DNA from 4 places in the Paenibacillus litoralis genome. Region 2 is predicted to be linked to each of the others. Evidence: riboswitches for the same ligand, from Rfam matches in the RefSeq annotation. Region 2 holds a riboswitch; each other region holds the start of a gene.
What was found. A riboswitch is a leader RNA that binds a small molecule or an ion and turns the genes downstream of it on or off. The one in region 2 is predicted to bind cyclic di-AMP.
Positions count from the first base shown of each region.

Region 1: it holds a riboswitch for cyclic di-AMP, as region 2 does, so the genes downstream of both, ACKGJP_RS24565 (3D domain-containing protein) here and ACKGJP_RS13905 (APC family permease) in region 2, are expected to answer to the same signal.
Region 3: it holds a riboswitch for cyclic di-AMP, as region 2 does, so the genes downstream of both, ACKGJP_RS07485 (TrkH family potassium uptake protein) here and ACKGJP_RS13905 (APC family permease) in region 2, are expected to answer to the same signal.
Region 4: it holds a riboswitch for cyclic di-AMP, as region 2 does, so the genes downstream of both, ACKGJP_RS35905 (C40 family peptidase) here and ACKGJP_RS13905 (APC family permease) in region 2, are expected to answer to the same signal.

Region 1 covers NZ_CP176395.1:5,777,754-5,781,387, reverse strand. The annotation lists gene ACKGJP_RS24590 (ABC transporter substrate-binding protein) at 1-206, shown strand, start outside; gene ACKGJP_RS24585 (hypothetical protein) at 255-398, shown strand; partial or broken gene ACKGJP_RS24580 (LLM class flavin-dependent oxidoreductase) at 451-703, shown strand; gene ssuE (NADPH-dependent FMN reductase) at 819-1,355, shown strand; partial or broken gene ACKGJP_RS24570 (LysR family transcriptional regulator) at 1,492-1,590, shown strand; cyclic di-AMP (ydaO/yuaA leader) riboswitch at 1,861-2,057, shown strand; gene ACKGJP_RS24565 (3D domain-containing protein) at 2,065-2,880, shown strand; gene ACKGJP_RS24560 (TaqI-like C-terminal specificity domain-containing protein) at 3,467-3,634, shown strand, end outside.
Region 2 covers NZ_CP176395.1:3,474,276-3,477,909, forward strand. The annotation lists gene ACKGJP_RS13900 (hypothetical protein) at 1-614, shown strand, start outside; cyclic di-AMP (ydaO/yuaA leader) riboswitch at 904-1,091, shown strand; gene ACKGJP_RS13905 (APC family permease) at 1,209-3,035, shown strand; gene ACKGJP_RS13910 (cupin domain-containing protein) at 3,182-3,634, opposite strand, start outside.
Region 3 covers NZ_CP176395.1:1,807,136-1,810,769, reverse strand. The annotation lists gene ACKGJP_RS07490 (potassium channel family protein) at 1-506, opposite strand, end outside; gene ACKGJP_RS07485 (TrkH family potassium uptake protein) at 519-1,874, opposite strand; cyclic di-AMP (ydaO/yuaA leader) riboswitch at 1,994-2,164, opposite strand; gene ACKGJP_RS07480 (CPBP family intramembrane glutamic endopeptidase) at 2,531-3,634, shown strand, end outside.
Region 4 covers NZ_CP176395.1:8,504,361-8,507,994, reverse strand. The annotation lists gene ACKGJP_RS35910 (FAD-dependent oxidoreductase) at 1-1,084, shown strand, start outside; gene ACKGJP_RS35905 (C40 family peptidase) at 1,207-1,677, opposite strand; cyclic di-AMP (ydaO/yuaA leader) riboswitch at 1,680-1,814, opposite strand; gene ACKGJP_RS35900 (MarR family winged helix-turn-helix transcriptional regulator) at 2,035-2,487, shown strand; gene ACKGJP_RS35895 (pirin family protein) at 2,612-3,385, shown strand; gene ACKGJP_RS35890 (hypothetical protein) at 3,482-3,634, opposite strand, start outside.

The sequences.
Region 1 (3,634 bases), 2.3 Mb from region 2:
CTCTCGAAAATAAGATGCAGGACGTGCTCGAGCATATCGGCAAGAACGATCCGGGCTGGTACGACGGCGGTCCGAAGGGTGCCGGGGAGGTAGGCAAGCTGTTCGAGCAAACCGTGCAGAAGCAGCAGTTCGGCAAAGCGACGATCGATGAAGTCGTTGCCGAGTTCCGCAAGGAAGCGAATAAAGTGTTCGAGAAAAACAACTGAATCATGGCAGGAAGCTGATGTCGGTATTGCCGGCGTCAGCTTTTTTTAGTGTCTGACAACGCCCCGCGCCCCGAAGCGGAGCAGGCCGAGCAGTTCGCAGCCGAAGTTGCGCCCGTGCTGCGGCGCGAGATTCCTAGCAAGGTATGGAACGAAGTGCCGCCAAAGGATGTGCAGGCGATGCAAACGGGATAGGCATGCCTAATTCCTAAGGGGGAAGGCGGCGTGGCTGCGGGGAGGCGTTTATATGGCGGACAAGAAACAATTGAAATTGGGCGCGATTTTGCACGGGGTTAGCGGCAGTATAAGCGGCCGGCGGCATCCGATAGCGGTCACGGACGCAAGCGTCAATTTCGAGCTTTACAAATCGTGGACACGAAAGACGGAAGATGGTAAGTTTGATTTTGTATTCATAGCGGACGGTCTCTACATTACGGAAAAAATCGATCCCGCATTTTCTGAACCGTTTCGAGCCGGTTACGGTAGTTCGTCAGGTCGCCCACGAGTCGGATACGCTTCGCGGCAATCTGGGTGTTCCGATTCCGGAAAACCGCTACACTACACAAGCCGTATCCCGGTAATACGGGCGGCGGCATATAAGGAGAGAATAACGAAATGGCGAACATCGTATTGATTTCGGGTAGTCCTGCAGCAAATTCGAGGCTGAACGGCGTACTTCAGGTGCTGGAGCGGCAGCTGACGGAAGAAGGCGCACAGCATTCGCGCATTTCGGTAGTCGAGCTGCCGCCGGAGGATTTGGTCTACACGAAATTCGATAGTCCGGCCATTGCGGCTGCAAATCGGCTTATTGAGCAGGCGGATGCGGTCGTCGTGGCGACGCCGGTATACAAAGCATCCTATACGGGCGTGCTGAAGGCGTTCCTCGATCTGATCCCGCAGAAAGGGCTGGAAGGCAAAGTGACGCTACCGGTCGCAATCGGGGGCACGGTTGCCCATCTGCTCGTGATCGATTACGCGCTCAAGCCTGTACTGTCCGCGCTCGGCGCCCGCCATCAGCTGCAAGGGGTATACGTTCAAGATTCCCATGTGCAGCGGCTTGAAGGCGGACTGTTTCAAGTGGATGAAGAAATTGCCGGTAGAATTCGCCAAGCGGCGCAGGAACTGGTCGCTTCTCTTCCGAATCGCGGGTAACGATAACCGGTATCGGAAACAGTCGGTCTGACGAGCGTTTGGGCGTCAAGGCCGGCTTTTTTTTGCGAACGGGGAACCTCTGTACGCATATGAGGCCATCCGTTCGTCTGCGCCGAGCATGTAACGGCGGAAAGCGATCAGCCGTCAGCCGCTCGTCTTTTTCGAGTGCGTGTCGCTGGATTGGCTTCGGATTCACCGGGTATTCCAAAATCTCGATCAACCGAGCGCTTTTGCCGAAAATGCGACGCAAAAATACGTGGTACATGTTGGTAATTGGAGGCAAAGCGGATTCGCTGGAATCGGGGTTGTCGTTTTTTGCGATGCTGCGCGATTATGGCAGAAATATGGCGCATGAGGGAGAATTCAAGCGTTCATAGCATGGCGCTCTTATAGGAATAACTAGGGATTTGGCGGTAAGGAATGCCTTCGTCATAAGGCCGGTTTTTCAGGGAATCTTGTAAAACTGTAAGAAAATGTGGGTTTTCGTATCGAAGGGTCTATGTTAGTCTTACAGGAGCCGAAACTTCCGCTCCGGAAGTGCGGGGGACGATATATTATGAACGTAAAATGTCCGGCGGTCAATCATTATTTTAAAACCGGTACGTTTATCGTTCGTTTGGGGTGAATCTCGCATCAGCGAGTAGGGACTAACCTTTGGTCCGAACCCGACAACTAACCTCGTAGGCAATAGATATCAAAGGAGACTGCTATGACTTTCAATCCTGTAAAAAAGACGCTGGCAGGCCTTGCCATTAGCCTGTCCATCGCCGCCTTTGCTTTGCCTGCGCATGCTATGGAAGTTGCGGAGGACACGTATGCGGTGCAAGAAAACGATACGTTTTGGTCCGTTTCGCAAAAGCTTCACATTCCCCTGATGGATTTGCTCGCAGCAAACAAAACGATCGATCCGATGAACGTATATAAAGGATTGACTTTCAACCTTCCTCCGATGCTTGAAAAGACCGTATTCGCTTATAAGGCTGAATCCGATCAAGCCCCTGCGGTTGCGGTACAAGCGGCTCCGGCAGCTGAACCGGCGCAAGCCGAGCCCGCGCCGACAACGGCAGCGGCGACCCCGGCGCCGACTCCGGCAGCCAAAAAGGTTGCGGCAGCCCCTGTAAAGGCTGAGGCGAAAGCGACGCCTGTAAAAGCGAAGCCCGTCGCAGCAGCGAACACGGTAAACACGGCAAACGGCAAAACCGTTTCGTACAGCAAAATGATTCCCGTCGTCGCAACGGCTTATTCCGATGCGGCGGAAGAGAACGGCGGCTGGGGCGCAGTCGATTACTTCGGCAATCCGCTCAAGGTCGGCACCATTGCCGTCGATCCGAACGTGATCCCGATGGGAAGCAAGTTGTATGTGACCGGCTATACGTTTAACGGACTGCCGACAGGCATGATCGCAACCGCATCCGATCAGGGCGGCGCGATTAAAGGAAACCGCATCGATATTTTCATCCCGAATTCGATGGGCAATGTTCAATCGTTCGGCATGCAAAACGTGAAGGTATACGTTCTGAAATAAGACCGTTACAAAGATTAGTTTTACCCGATCGCACATTTTCATGACGTGAACGGCCGAAAATAGCAAGCTGCACCGGTTTACATACCGGTTCCGGCTTGCTTTTTTTGCTGTCATCCAGAACCGTTTACGGTTCGTAAGTGTTTAAGGATGAATCCGCTTTCGATGGGGCGGTTTTTCGAATGGAGTTGAAAAGGAGAGCCGGTTGCGTTCGATCGGGACCTCGGCCAACCCCTTGCCTCGCCGCCGGTCAATCGCGCCTCCGAAACCGCCGCTTCTGACTGCGGCGGTTTCGGAGGTTTTTTCGCCGGCACGCTTGTGGTACAATCCCAATCGTGTCCGAATTACGTTTAGGCTTGTATACGCACCAATATTTTTGCTTGCAAGTCGTAACCTGTCTGGATGTTCCAGTGTTTCTACTAAATCCAAGGGAGCATTTTCTAGAACCGGCGTTATTCGCCTGCTGAACGGGATAATATAGGAAAGAAGCCTTACGACGGAAGGAAAAGCGGCGCCGCTGACGAAGCCTATAGATGGCAAAGTCCCGCGAGCATAAGCATCGTATGGACAGACAGAGGGGGGCCTCGCGTTGGATAATCAACAATATATACGGGTCGAAGAAGCTGCGCAACTGCTCGGCGTGTCGGGAGCGACCGTTAGAAATTGGCTGAAGGCGGGAAAACTCGCCGCCTATAAAGAAGGGAGATCGCCTCTCTTCGACAGGAGAATCGTAGCGGAGCTCCGAACGGAGCTGTTC
Region 2 (3,634 bases):
AAACGTCGACGCATATCCCGCCGGAAGCGGCCAAAGCCGTGCTTGGAGAGAAGATTGGCCGCACCAAAGGGAATATCGATGAATGGAGCAGTCAGAAGGAGTACGCTAAGGAGCTGGCGTCGTCCATTGGCAAGCAGGATGTTTATACCGTCAAAGGCTATGACAGCGATTTTCGTCTCATGACCTATCAAGTTGCCGACGGGCAAATCTGGGCGGAATTCTACGAATGTCTAAACGGGATTCAAATCGCCAAAGGAGCGGACGTGCTCGGGAAACTCAAAATAATAGGAAACGTGCAGTCGGCAAGCTGGGAGAACTTCGAGAGCTGGAACGGTGACCTCAAGCAGTTTCGCAAGCTCCCCTTATCCGCAGAGGTTCAGAAATTCCTTGAGGCGCTGAACGCCGCCAAGCCGGTCGAGTGGGAGACGCTGTATAATCAGGGGATTTACGACCAAGGTGGCCAATCACGGAAATTCATCCTGTTTAAACTCCAAGATCAGAGCGAAGTTCGTCTGGAGCTGCACCAGGGAGGTTACGTGAGATACGGGCATGCCCAAGTATTTTTTAAGCTGGACGATGCGGCATTCGCCGCCATGTGGGGGAGCTTGAAATGACCTCAAGCTTTTCTCCCGCCAAGAAAATAGCTGCAGCACAAAAACCTTGAAGGAACGCTTGCCGTTCTATCGAGGTTTTTTTCTATGCCGTTTGTGGTCAGTATCATCTAAATAATGAAAAGGAAAGAGAAACGATAATAATAAAAGCTTTGGGGATTATTTCATCCAAGTAAGCGCTTTCTGGATATCTTTTTCAAAATATATGGCGGAAACCCGTTCCGATGTCAGTTTTACAAAACGAACTGGCAGACGTAATATACAATTCAGCCTTTAAGAAAATATCGGTTTCAAAACTTATTCGCTTAATTTCCGTTAAGGAAAACGGGGGAACCAATGATGATAGTTGCCTGAACATCAGGTATACGTCATATGGGGTGAATCCTGATAGCAGACTGTACCGAGTTTGCGATTCTGGTAGAGCGACTCTCACCGTCCGAATCCGACAGCTAACCTCGTAAGCGTTGATTGAGGGGGTTTGTAAACTTGTGGTCGTAAACACAGGATTCTAACCTGTGTTTTTTGTTTGCCAAAAATGACTATACGATCAGGGAATGTGTGCATAATAAAAAAAAAATGCGGCGGTGAAACGAACTCGTGTTTTCTTCTCTAAAAAGATTTTTAATCGGAAGACCGTTAAAATCCAATGAATTAGGCGAGCAGAAGCTTAATAAAACGAAGGCCCTTGCCATTCTTTCCTCAGATGCCTTATCTTCGGTGGCATATGGTCCTGAACAAATCTTGTTGGTTTTAATTACCGTAAGCGCTGCAGCGTTTTGGTATTCGATCCCGATCGCGGTTGGAGTATTGATTTTATTACTAGCCCTTATTTTATCTTATAGGCAAATTATTTTTGCCTACCCTCACGGCGGAGGAGCTTACGTGGTTTCGAAGGAAAATCTGGGTCTATACCCCGGATTAATCGCTGGAGGCTCGCTGTTGGTGGACTACATTTTGACGGTGGCGGTAAGCGTATCGGCCGGAACGGATGCCATCACGTCGGCTTTTCCAGGATTGCATTCCTATAATGTATTCATTGCCATCCTCTTTGTATTGTTCATTACCACCTTGAACCTAAGGGGGGTAACGGAGTCCGCTTCCATATTTGCCTATCCGGTATATTTATTTGTTTTAGCGTTATTCGTATTAATCGGCGTAGGCATTTACAACATCCTAACAGGTCATGTATCGCCTGAATTACATGCGCCGATCGGTACCCCGGTGGCGGGAATCAGTTTGTTTCTGCTCCTAAGAGCGTTTGCCTCGGGAAGTTCCGCACTAACAGGCGTTGAAGCCATTTCGAACGCAATTCCTAATTTTAAAGACCATGCTCCTAATAATGCCGCCAAAACGCTAATTGCGATGGGCGCCTTGCTTGCTGTGTTATTTTCGGGAATCGTATTTTTAGCTTATTATTACGGGATTAGTCCTCGAGAAGAAGTCACTGTCGTTTCAGATATTGCTGAGCAGACTTTCGGACGGAACTTTATGTATTACTTCATTCAAGGTACAACAGCGCTGATCTTAATACTTGCCGCAAACACGGGTTATTCTGCTTTTCCTTTGCTGGCCGTTAATCTCGCCAAGGATAAGTTTATCCCAAGAATGTTCACGATTCGAGGAGACCGGCTAGGGTATTCGAATGGAATTATTATACTGGGCATTTTCTCAATCCTCTTGATTGTGGCGTTTGAAGGCCGGACCGAACATCTCATCCCCCTGTATGCCGTTGGCGTGTTTATCCCTTTTACCCTCTCCCAGTCGGGTATGATGGTGAAGTGGATTCGCGAAAAACCTGAAGGATGGATATCGAAGTTAATCATTAACTCGACCGGCGCTTTGATTAGCTTCATAGTCACCATGATGTTCTTTTTAACCAAATTCACACAGGTGTGGTCTGTCTTAGTTTTTCTGCCCCTAATCATACTGCTCTTTCATCGGATTAGAAAGCATTATGAAGCGGTAGCCGACCAACTAAGAATTACAACTTGTGAGCCGACTATGCCGATTGAGGGGAATGTCATCATTCTTCCTGTCGCTGGAATCACCCATGTGGTGGAGAACTCGTTGAACTATGCCAAGTCGCTTTCCGCCCACCAGATCATTGCCGTTTACGTTCCTTTCGAAAGAGAGGATGAAGCGGCGTTTGTAGAAAAATGGAATAAGTGGCAGCCTGATGTGAGACTGGTAACCCTCCATTCTCCTTACAGAAGCATTATTCAGCCGCTGACTAAATTTATTGATACTATTCAACGTAAGGCGAGCGAATCGCATTACCAGGTTACGGTTATTATTCCGCAATTCATTCCAAAGAAAGGCTGGCACAACATCCTGCATAATCAATCCAGTTTACTGATTCGTACTCACTTGCTATATCGGAGAAATGTGATCGTAACTACTGTTCCATACCACTTAAAGAAATGATTTGAACCAGACTGCTCCGCTTGTTCTACCTCGGCTAGCGTTTTGAAAACCCCTTACAAAGCAAAGAGGTCGACCCGAAGTGCGGGTCGGCCTCTACGTATGAACCGCACATGATGCCTAAAAATTCGTTTCCGGTTAGTAACGGCTCACACTCTTCCTCCGTTGCCGATGATGGGCTGGTACGAAGGAGAGTATCCATAAGGCTGATTGTAGTAAGCCTGGTTGTTGTACACCTGATTGCTGTATACCTGGTTGCTGTATACATGGTTGGTATTCGTCTGCGGAGGAACCGTCTCCGGATATTCCTGCCGCATTTCGTTCTCCCGGTCTTGACCTTGACGGCAGCCCTTAGGAGGACCGATGACGACCGTATCGGTAATCGGAGCAAACGTCTGTTTCACTTTCGCTTCATCCAGACAATACGTGTGGGCAAAAACGCTCGCAGGCGTTAAGCGGAGAAGATCGGAGCCTGCAATAAATTCCGGAACCGGCGCATCGAAGATAGCCAATAAATGGGTATTATCGGCCGTCGCCACTTCATAATGCCACCACCCCTGGGGCACATTCGCCACTTGTCCCGGCGCAATCGAGAAGTTAAG
Region 3 (3,634 bases), 1.7 Mb from region 2:
GTGTCGAGCTGCCTCAGCGTCATCCCGGAAATGCGCCGCGTCACCGAAAGCTCGGCTATCGTGTATTCCTTGGAAAGCTCGATATAGTCCAGCAAATTCGGCGAAACGAGCTGATGCGCCACCCGAATGCCCATATCGCGCTCGGGATAGATGATACGGTCGACGCCAATCTTGTTCAGGACTTTGCCGTGCAGCTCCGAGAGCGCCTTCGCCACAACTTTTTTGACCCCGAGATCCTTGAGCAAAATGGCTGCCATGATGCTCGCCTGTATGTCGTCGCCGATCGCCACGACCGCGCAATCGAAGTTGCGGATGCCGAGCGATTTCAGCACTTCCTCGTCCGTCGCATCGGCCACGACCGTATGCGTCAGAACATTGCTCATCTCGTCGACGATTTCCTCGTCCTGATCGATTCCGAGCACCTCAAAGCCCAATTCGATTAATTCTTTGGCCAAGCTGGAGCCGAACCGGCCTAAACCGATGACAGCGTATTGACTTCCTTTCATTTCCCCTGCTCCTTATCCGATCGTTATTTTGCCTTCCGGGTACCGGTACAACTCTTTTTCTGGTTTCGGCCCCAAGGCGTAAGCTAGCGTCAACGGCCCCAATCGGCCGATAAACATCATGAGGGCGATCATGATTTTGCCGACAATAGTCAGCTGCGTAGTCAGTCCCATCGTCAATCCGACCGTTCCGAAAGCCGAGGTGACCTCGAACAAAATCATCAAGAAATGGTGATCCTCCGTCGTCGACAGCACCATCGCCACGAAGATGACGAGGAAGAGCGCGATAAGCGTCAGCGTAATCGCCTTGAAGATACGATCCTTCGCCAAGCGGTTGCGGAACAGGACGATATCTTCCTTGCCGCGAATCATGGCGATCATCGCTCCGATCAGAATCGTGAACGTCGTCGTCTTGATCCCGCCGCCCGTCGACCCCGGCGAAGCGCCGATAAACATCAGGATGATCATGAAAAATTGCGACGCCTGGCGCATGGCTCCAATGTCGATCGTGTTCGCCCCCGCCGTTCGAGGCGTAACCGACTGGAACATCGAGCCCCAGAACTTACCCCAGCCGCTCAGAGGCTGAAGCGTAAGCGGATTGGAGTTCTCAAACAGGAAGATGACGATTGCGCCAATGACGATTAGCAGGCTCGTTGTCGTCAATACCACCTTCGAATGCAGCGTAAGCTTCCGCGTACGCTTCAAATCGAGTACGTCGGAGATGACGATAAAGCCGAGGCCGCCGAGAATGATCAGCAGCATGGACACGATATTCACGATCGGGTCGTCTACGTAGGTCGTCAAGCTAGTAAACTTCGTCCCCGTATGGCCCCCGAACAAGTCGAAGCCGGCGTTGTTGAAGAACGAGATCGCATGCCAGACCCCGAAATACAAGGCTTTTCCGGGCGGCATGTCGCCGGACCAACGAATCGCGAAAAACACGGCTGCAATGCCCTCTATGGTAAGCGCGTACCGGATAACCTTGCGGATCAGCCGGACGATCCCCTCCATACTCCCTTGATTAAGCGCCTCCTGCAAAATGAGCCGTTCTTTCAGCGAAATCCGCTTTTTCAGCATGAAGGCGAACAGCGTGGCCATCGTCATGAAGCCGAGACCGCCTATTTGAATCAGAGTAATGATGACGATCTGCCCGAAAATGGTGTAATCGCTCCCGGTATCCACGACGACCAGACCGGTTACGCATGTTGCGGAGGTTGCCGTGAACAAAGCGTCGATAAACGGCAGCGAAACGCCGCTTGTCGATGCAAAGGGCAGCGTCAAGAGAAACGCGCCGATCAGTATAATTGCGGCGAAACCGAGCACCAATATTTGCGGGGGCGTTAGCTGAAGCGGGCGAAACGTTTTTTTCATGCCCTACCGTCCTTTCTTTCTCCTCCGCAATAATCTTGTTCTGCTTCGGACAATCCGCCATATGATTTTTAAACAACAAAAAAAGGCATCGGAAAACCAATGCCCTTTGACGGTTAATGGTATCCTGTTGCGAAGCCTACGAGGTTAGCTGTCGGATTCGGGTGCAGCAGTCACCCTATTCGCCATGAAGGCGAAATTCACCCCAAGCCCGATACGCGGCAATAATTCGCATCCGGCTCCTTCTTACATGGTTCCCCCGTTTTCGTTCAGAAATTCGGCTTGTTACGCTATTCAATTCAACGACTCCGATTATATCCTGCTTTCCGTATATGTACAAAGGCGGATTTGGAGGAAAACGGAGGATTTCTTTGAAAATTGATCGTCTTTTTTCATGAAGGAGTAGTGCGCGCTTGCGTTTTCATCCATTTTCCGTCGTTTGCTCTATTTATGTCCATCTCTACGCACCGGAAGCCGTATCGCAGCAGGACGCTTACGCTGGAAATGACTTACACGATATGGTACCTTGGATACAACCCAACTTGAAGCATCGCGTTCGAAGCCGTCTTGCTTAAGCAGGACGACCCTTCTTTCCCGTTTTTTCCATATCCACCGACAGCAAGCCTTACGCATTTAGCCGTCTTTAAGGAGCGTGAACCATGGTACCTCATAAATTGAACCGCCGCCTTCTTCTGCTCGCCGCGATCGGCATCGTGCTCTACGTATCGATCATGGCCTACAACATGCTTGCCAGCCCTTCATCCGTCGAGGAGGATTATTCGCTCCATGCCGTTACGAAAACCGCTGCGGCCGATGCCGCGTCGCAGTTCGTCCGGACGAAGTTTCCCGGGATAACGCCGAACGGGACGACCGTCGTCTACCAGTCCGATCAGGAGCTCAGCGGCTATTTGCAAAAATCGGGGCTCTATGACGAGTACGAGAGTAAATACGATCAGCGCTTTCCGCTCGACTTTTGGCAGGTTCAGGTGAAAACGCGAACGTCCGGCACGACTTACACGGTGTTTGTCGGAATGGACACGCCTGAGATCGCCGGCTGGCAGAAGACGACGTCGGGGCGCAAAGCTCCGCCTGCGACAGACGGTGCCAAGATCGCAGCGGCGGCCGTTATCGAAATGGGCTACAAAGCCGAGGAATTCGTTTATAATCCGGATAATAAAACAGGACGAGGCGAAGAGCCGGATTCGACGTTTTATACGTTCGAAAGCACCGGGAAGACTATCGGCGAATCGAAGCTTCTGCTGCAAGTCAAGGTTCAAAACGGCGAAACGGTCTCATTCAAGCCGGCCTTTTCGGTTCCGTCGGACTATATGAGCTGGCTGGATAAGCAGAAAAAAAGCGCCAGCTGGATGACCCTGGCGCATGTCGCTTTTACGATTATTATGGGCATTGTCGCCCTTGTTTACATGATCATGTACGCCCGGCATATTTCGTTCACCCGCGGCATCGTCATGACGCTCGTGTATACGGCCTGCTATGTCGTTCAAACGTTTAATATGATTCCCGCCCTGCAGACCGAGTCTGCCGAACAGGATTCCATGATGCTGGTTATCCTGCTTGTCGTATCGCTGCTCTTCGTGCTGCTGTCGGCCGCTTCCCTGTACATGTCGCTGCTGGCGGGAGACGCCCTCTGGCGGCACCGCGACCGTCATCTTTGGCCGCGCTGGCGCGAACCGGATTTCGGTCAGCATATTTTGTACGCGATGGGCCGCGGTTACTTGATCTGCTTGTTCATTATGGGCGTT
Region 4 (3,634 bases), 3.7 Mb from region 2:
GCCTTATTTTTTGGACGCGACCGAATGCGGCGACTTGCTCCCGATGACGGGCACGGAATATGTAACGGGTTCCGAATCGCAGCGGGAAACCGGCGAGCCGCACGCGTTGACGGGAGATGCCGATCCTACCGATATGCAGGCGATTACGCACTGTTTTGCCATGGATTATATCGAAGGTGAAGACCACACGATCGAAAAGCCGCGGGACTATGCGTTCTGGCGCGATTACCAGGCCGATTTTTGGCCGGGCAAGCAGTTGGGCATGCTTGTTCCGCACTATATTACGCTGGAGCCGACGCTCTACTCGATTATGCCGCAGCAAGGCGTTCCTGATCTGTGGCGGTACCGGCGCATTATCGACAAATCGAACTTCGCTCCGGGCACTTATGCCAGCGATATTACGCTAGTTAACTGGATTATGCACGATTACTGGCTCGGCCCGGTCATCGACGTCAGTGAAGAGGAGCGGCAGCGTCACCTGGAAGGGGCGAGACAGCTAAGCCTTTCGTTCTTCTATTGGATGCAGACGGAAGCGCCCCGGCCGGACGGCAAGCTCGGTTACCCGGGCTTAAGGCTGCGCAAAGACGTAGTCGGCACGGAGGACGGGCTGGCAAAGGCGGCATACATCCGCGAATCTCGCCGGATCCGTGCCGAGTTCACGGTGCTGGAGCAGCATATTACGGCGCCTTGCCGCGGCGACCAAGGCGCGATGCCGTTCGCGGATACGATCGGCATCGGCTGCTATCGGATGGACTTGCATCCGAGCACCGGCATGCAGTCGTATATCGACAGCTCGACCTACCCGTTCCAAATTCCGCTCGGCAGCTTAATCCCGGTACGGATGAACAACCTGCTGCCGGCTTGCAAAAATATCGGGACGACCCATCTGACGAACGGATGCTACCGGCTTCATCCGGTGGAATGGAACATCGGGGAAGCAGCCGGCTATCTGGCCGTGTTCTGCATGCTTAATCAAGTAGAGCCCCGCCAGGTGCGCAACGATGCGACTTTGCTTGCCGACTTCCAGCGGCTGCTCGCCGCCGAGGGCGTCGAGCTGCACTGGCCGGTTATTCAAGCGGTATAACTGGCTAAGATCCAAATAGGGGACGGAAAAAGACCTCCCGGACATGAGTCCGGAAGGTCTTTTTCGCGACATATAAGTATGTACTCGGATAAGGCAATACTTATACTTTCGCTTGCTTTTACTTATTTCGCGTCCGTGGTCAACTGATTGTAAAGATCGTCCCACATCACGCGGCGGGCCGAAACGTACCGCTTCGCGTAATACGAATCGGACAATTTCGTTTTGATGACGCCGTCTCCGGTTGCGGAATGAGCGAAAATGCCATCCCCGAGGTAGACGCCGACATGGGAAATCCCTTTGCCGTCGGTGTTAAAGAACACCAGATCTCCTGCGCGGAGATCCTTCTTGTCGACCCAGAAGCCCTCCGTGTTTTGGGACTTCGAGCTGTGAGGCAGATCGATGTTGAACTTGGCGAACAAATAGCTGGTAAAGCCGGAGCAGTCAAAGCCCTTTTCCGACATCCCCGCATATTTGTAAGGGGTTCCAATCAATTCGTCCACTGCTTCGTTCAGCGGGGTTTCCGCAGAGACGCTGCTTGCCATGAAGCTCAGAAACATGACGATACTAACGACAAATACGACAGCTTTCTTCAAAACGAAACTCCTTCCGTTGCCTACGAGGTTAGCTGAGGGTTCGGTTGAAGGTACCCTATGATCCCTTGCTTTCGAGATCAATTCACCCAGTATTGGTTCCCCCGTTTCCCGATCAGGGAATTCGGCATCTTTCCTTTTTTTTCTTGCCGACGTTATGAATTCGCTATCCGGGATGAAAATCCTGCCGGTTTCTTAAGTTTTCTTTAAAAAAACATCATCTTTTTTAAAAATAACCGAGAATTTTGTCGAACGGCCGGATAAAGCCGAATACTCGGCAGCGTTTGACAAAATAGCAGCGTTCGATTATCTTAATGTTAAGATAATTCAATCGCGCTGGTCGATCGGAGGGAAGAAGCAATGGCACATGTCGACGAGGGGAAGGACGAATCGCTCGAGCTGTATATAGTGCTGTCCCGGGCGCACATTTGGGCGGAAGCCCATTCAACCCGTCATATTCGCAGGCACGGTCTTAATCCGACGGAATTCGGCGTGCTTGAACTGGTTTATCATAAAGGACCGCAGCCGCTTCAGCAGATCGGAGAGAAAATATTAATTTCGAGCGGAAACATCACGTATGTGGTCGATAAGCTCGTGAGAAAGAAGCTGTTGAATCGGGTTCCTTATCCGAATGACCGTCGCGTCATTTATGCGGAGCTGACGGACAATGGCCGTAAGCTCATACAAGAGCTGTTTCCGTCGCATACGGAGGCGATCCGGCAAGCGGTAAGCGGGCTAAACCCGGAAGAGAAGAAGCAAGCGGTGCGGCTGCTCAAGAAGCTGGGCAAAGCGGCACAGGAGACTTACAAGTAGCTTACTGGTGCCCGCCGCAACGTCATTATCTTAATTTTGAGATTTTTTGACTGGCAACATAAACGAGGCTTTCCTGCGGGATAAGCGGACGTATTGGACAACCTAATCAAAGGAGGAATTTAAAATGGGAGTAACGATTTACGGAACGGAGCAGCAGGGGAGAGGGCAGTTCGGCCAAAACGGAGAAATCAGCGAGCGCAAGCCGATCGCGTTCCCTCGCGAAGAGGGGGCCGTAAAGCGCGTAGGACCGCTGTTTTACTGGGCGTGGGCTAAGGCGAACGAAACGTTCGAAATCCCTCCCCATCCGCATTCGGGGTTCGAAATCGTTTCGTACGTGCTCAAAGGTACGGGGGTGCACAGCGATTCCCTCGGGAACTCGCAGCAGGTTTCCGCCGGAGGCGCGCAAGTGATGCAGGCGGGCAGCGGCGTGCATCACGCCGAGAAGCTGGAGAAGGATGCGGAGCTGTTCCAGATTTGGTTCGAGCCGAATCTCGTTGAGGCGAATAAGCTGGAGCCGACCTACCGTCAATTCGAGCACGAGCAGTTTCCGGCGCGTAATGAGGATGGCGTTAAGGTGAAAACGATCATCGGCGAAGGCGCCCCGGTCTCGCTGATTACGGCGCCGATCATGCTCGATGTGACGCTGGATCCGGGGAGCATGCACAGGTACGAGGTGCCTAAGGGCCGGGCCGTCGCACTGCTCGTCGTCGAGGGCGAAGGCGGCGTACAGGAGCAGTCGGGGCTGCGGGCCGAGCCTTTGCAATACGCAGACTTCGCGGTCTTGACCGCTGCGAATGCGGAATCTTCATTCCGCTTTGAGGCAAGCGGAAGCGCGTCGCTGCGGTTCGTGTCGATCGAAGTGCCGCTTGAGGTCAACTATTTTCTATACCGTAAATAAACCCGGCTGCATGCTGAAAAAACCTCCAAGCCCGCATTCATTCTCGGCGGTTTGGAGGTTTTATTCATTCTTTGCGCTTGCGGTCACGGGGATCGTTCAATAGTCGCTTTTCTCCACGTACAGCCGATGCTGGGAGGTGATTCCCCACAGATCGAACAGCGTCTGTACGAACCTATAAACCTGGTACAGGATGAGCGCCCATAGTCCGGCCCACATGAGCGATGCGAAGACGACGATGCTGGAGATGAG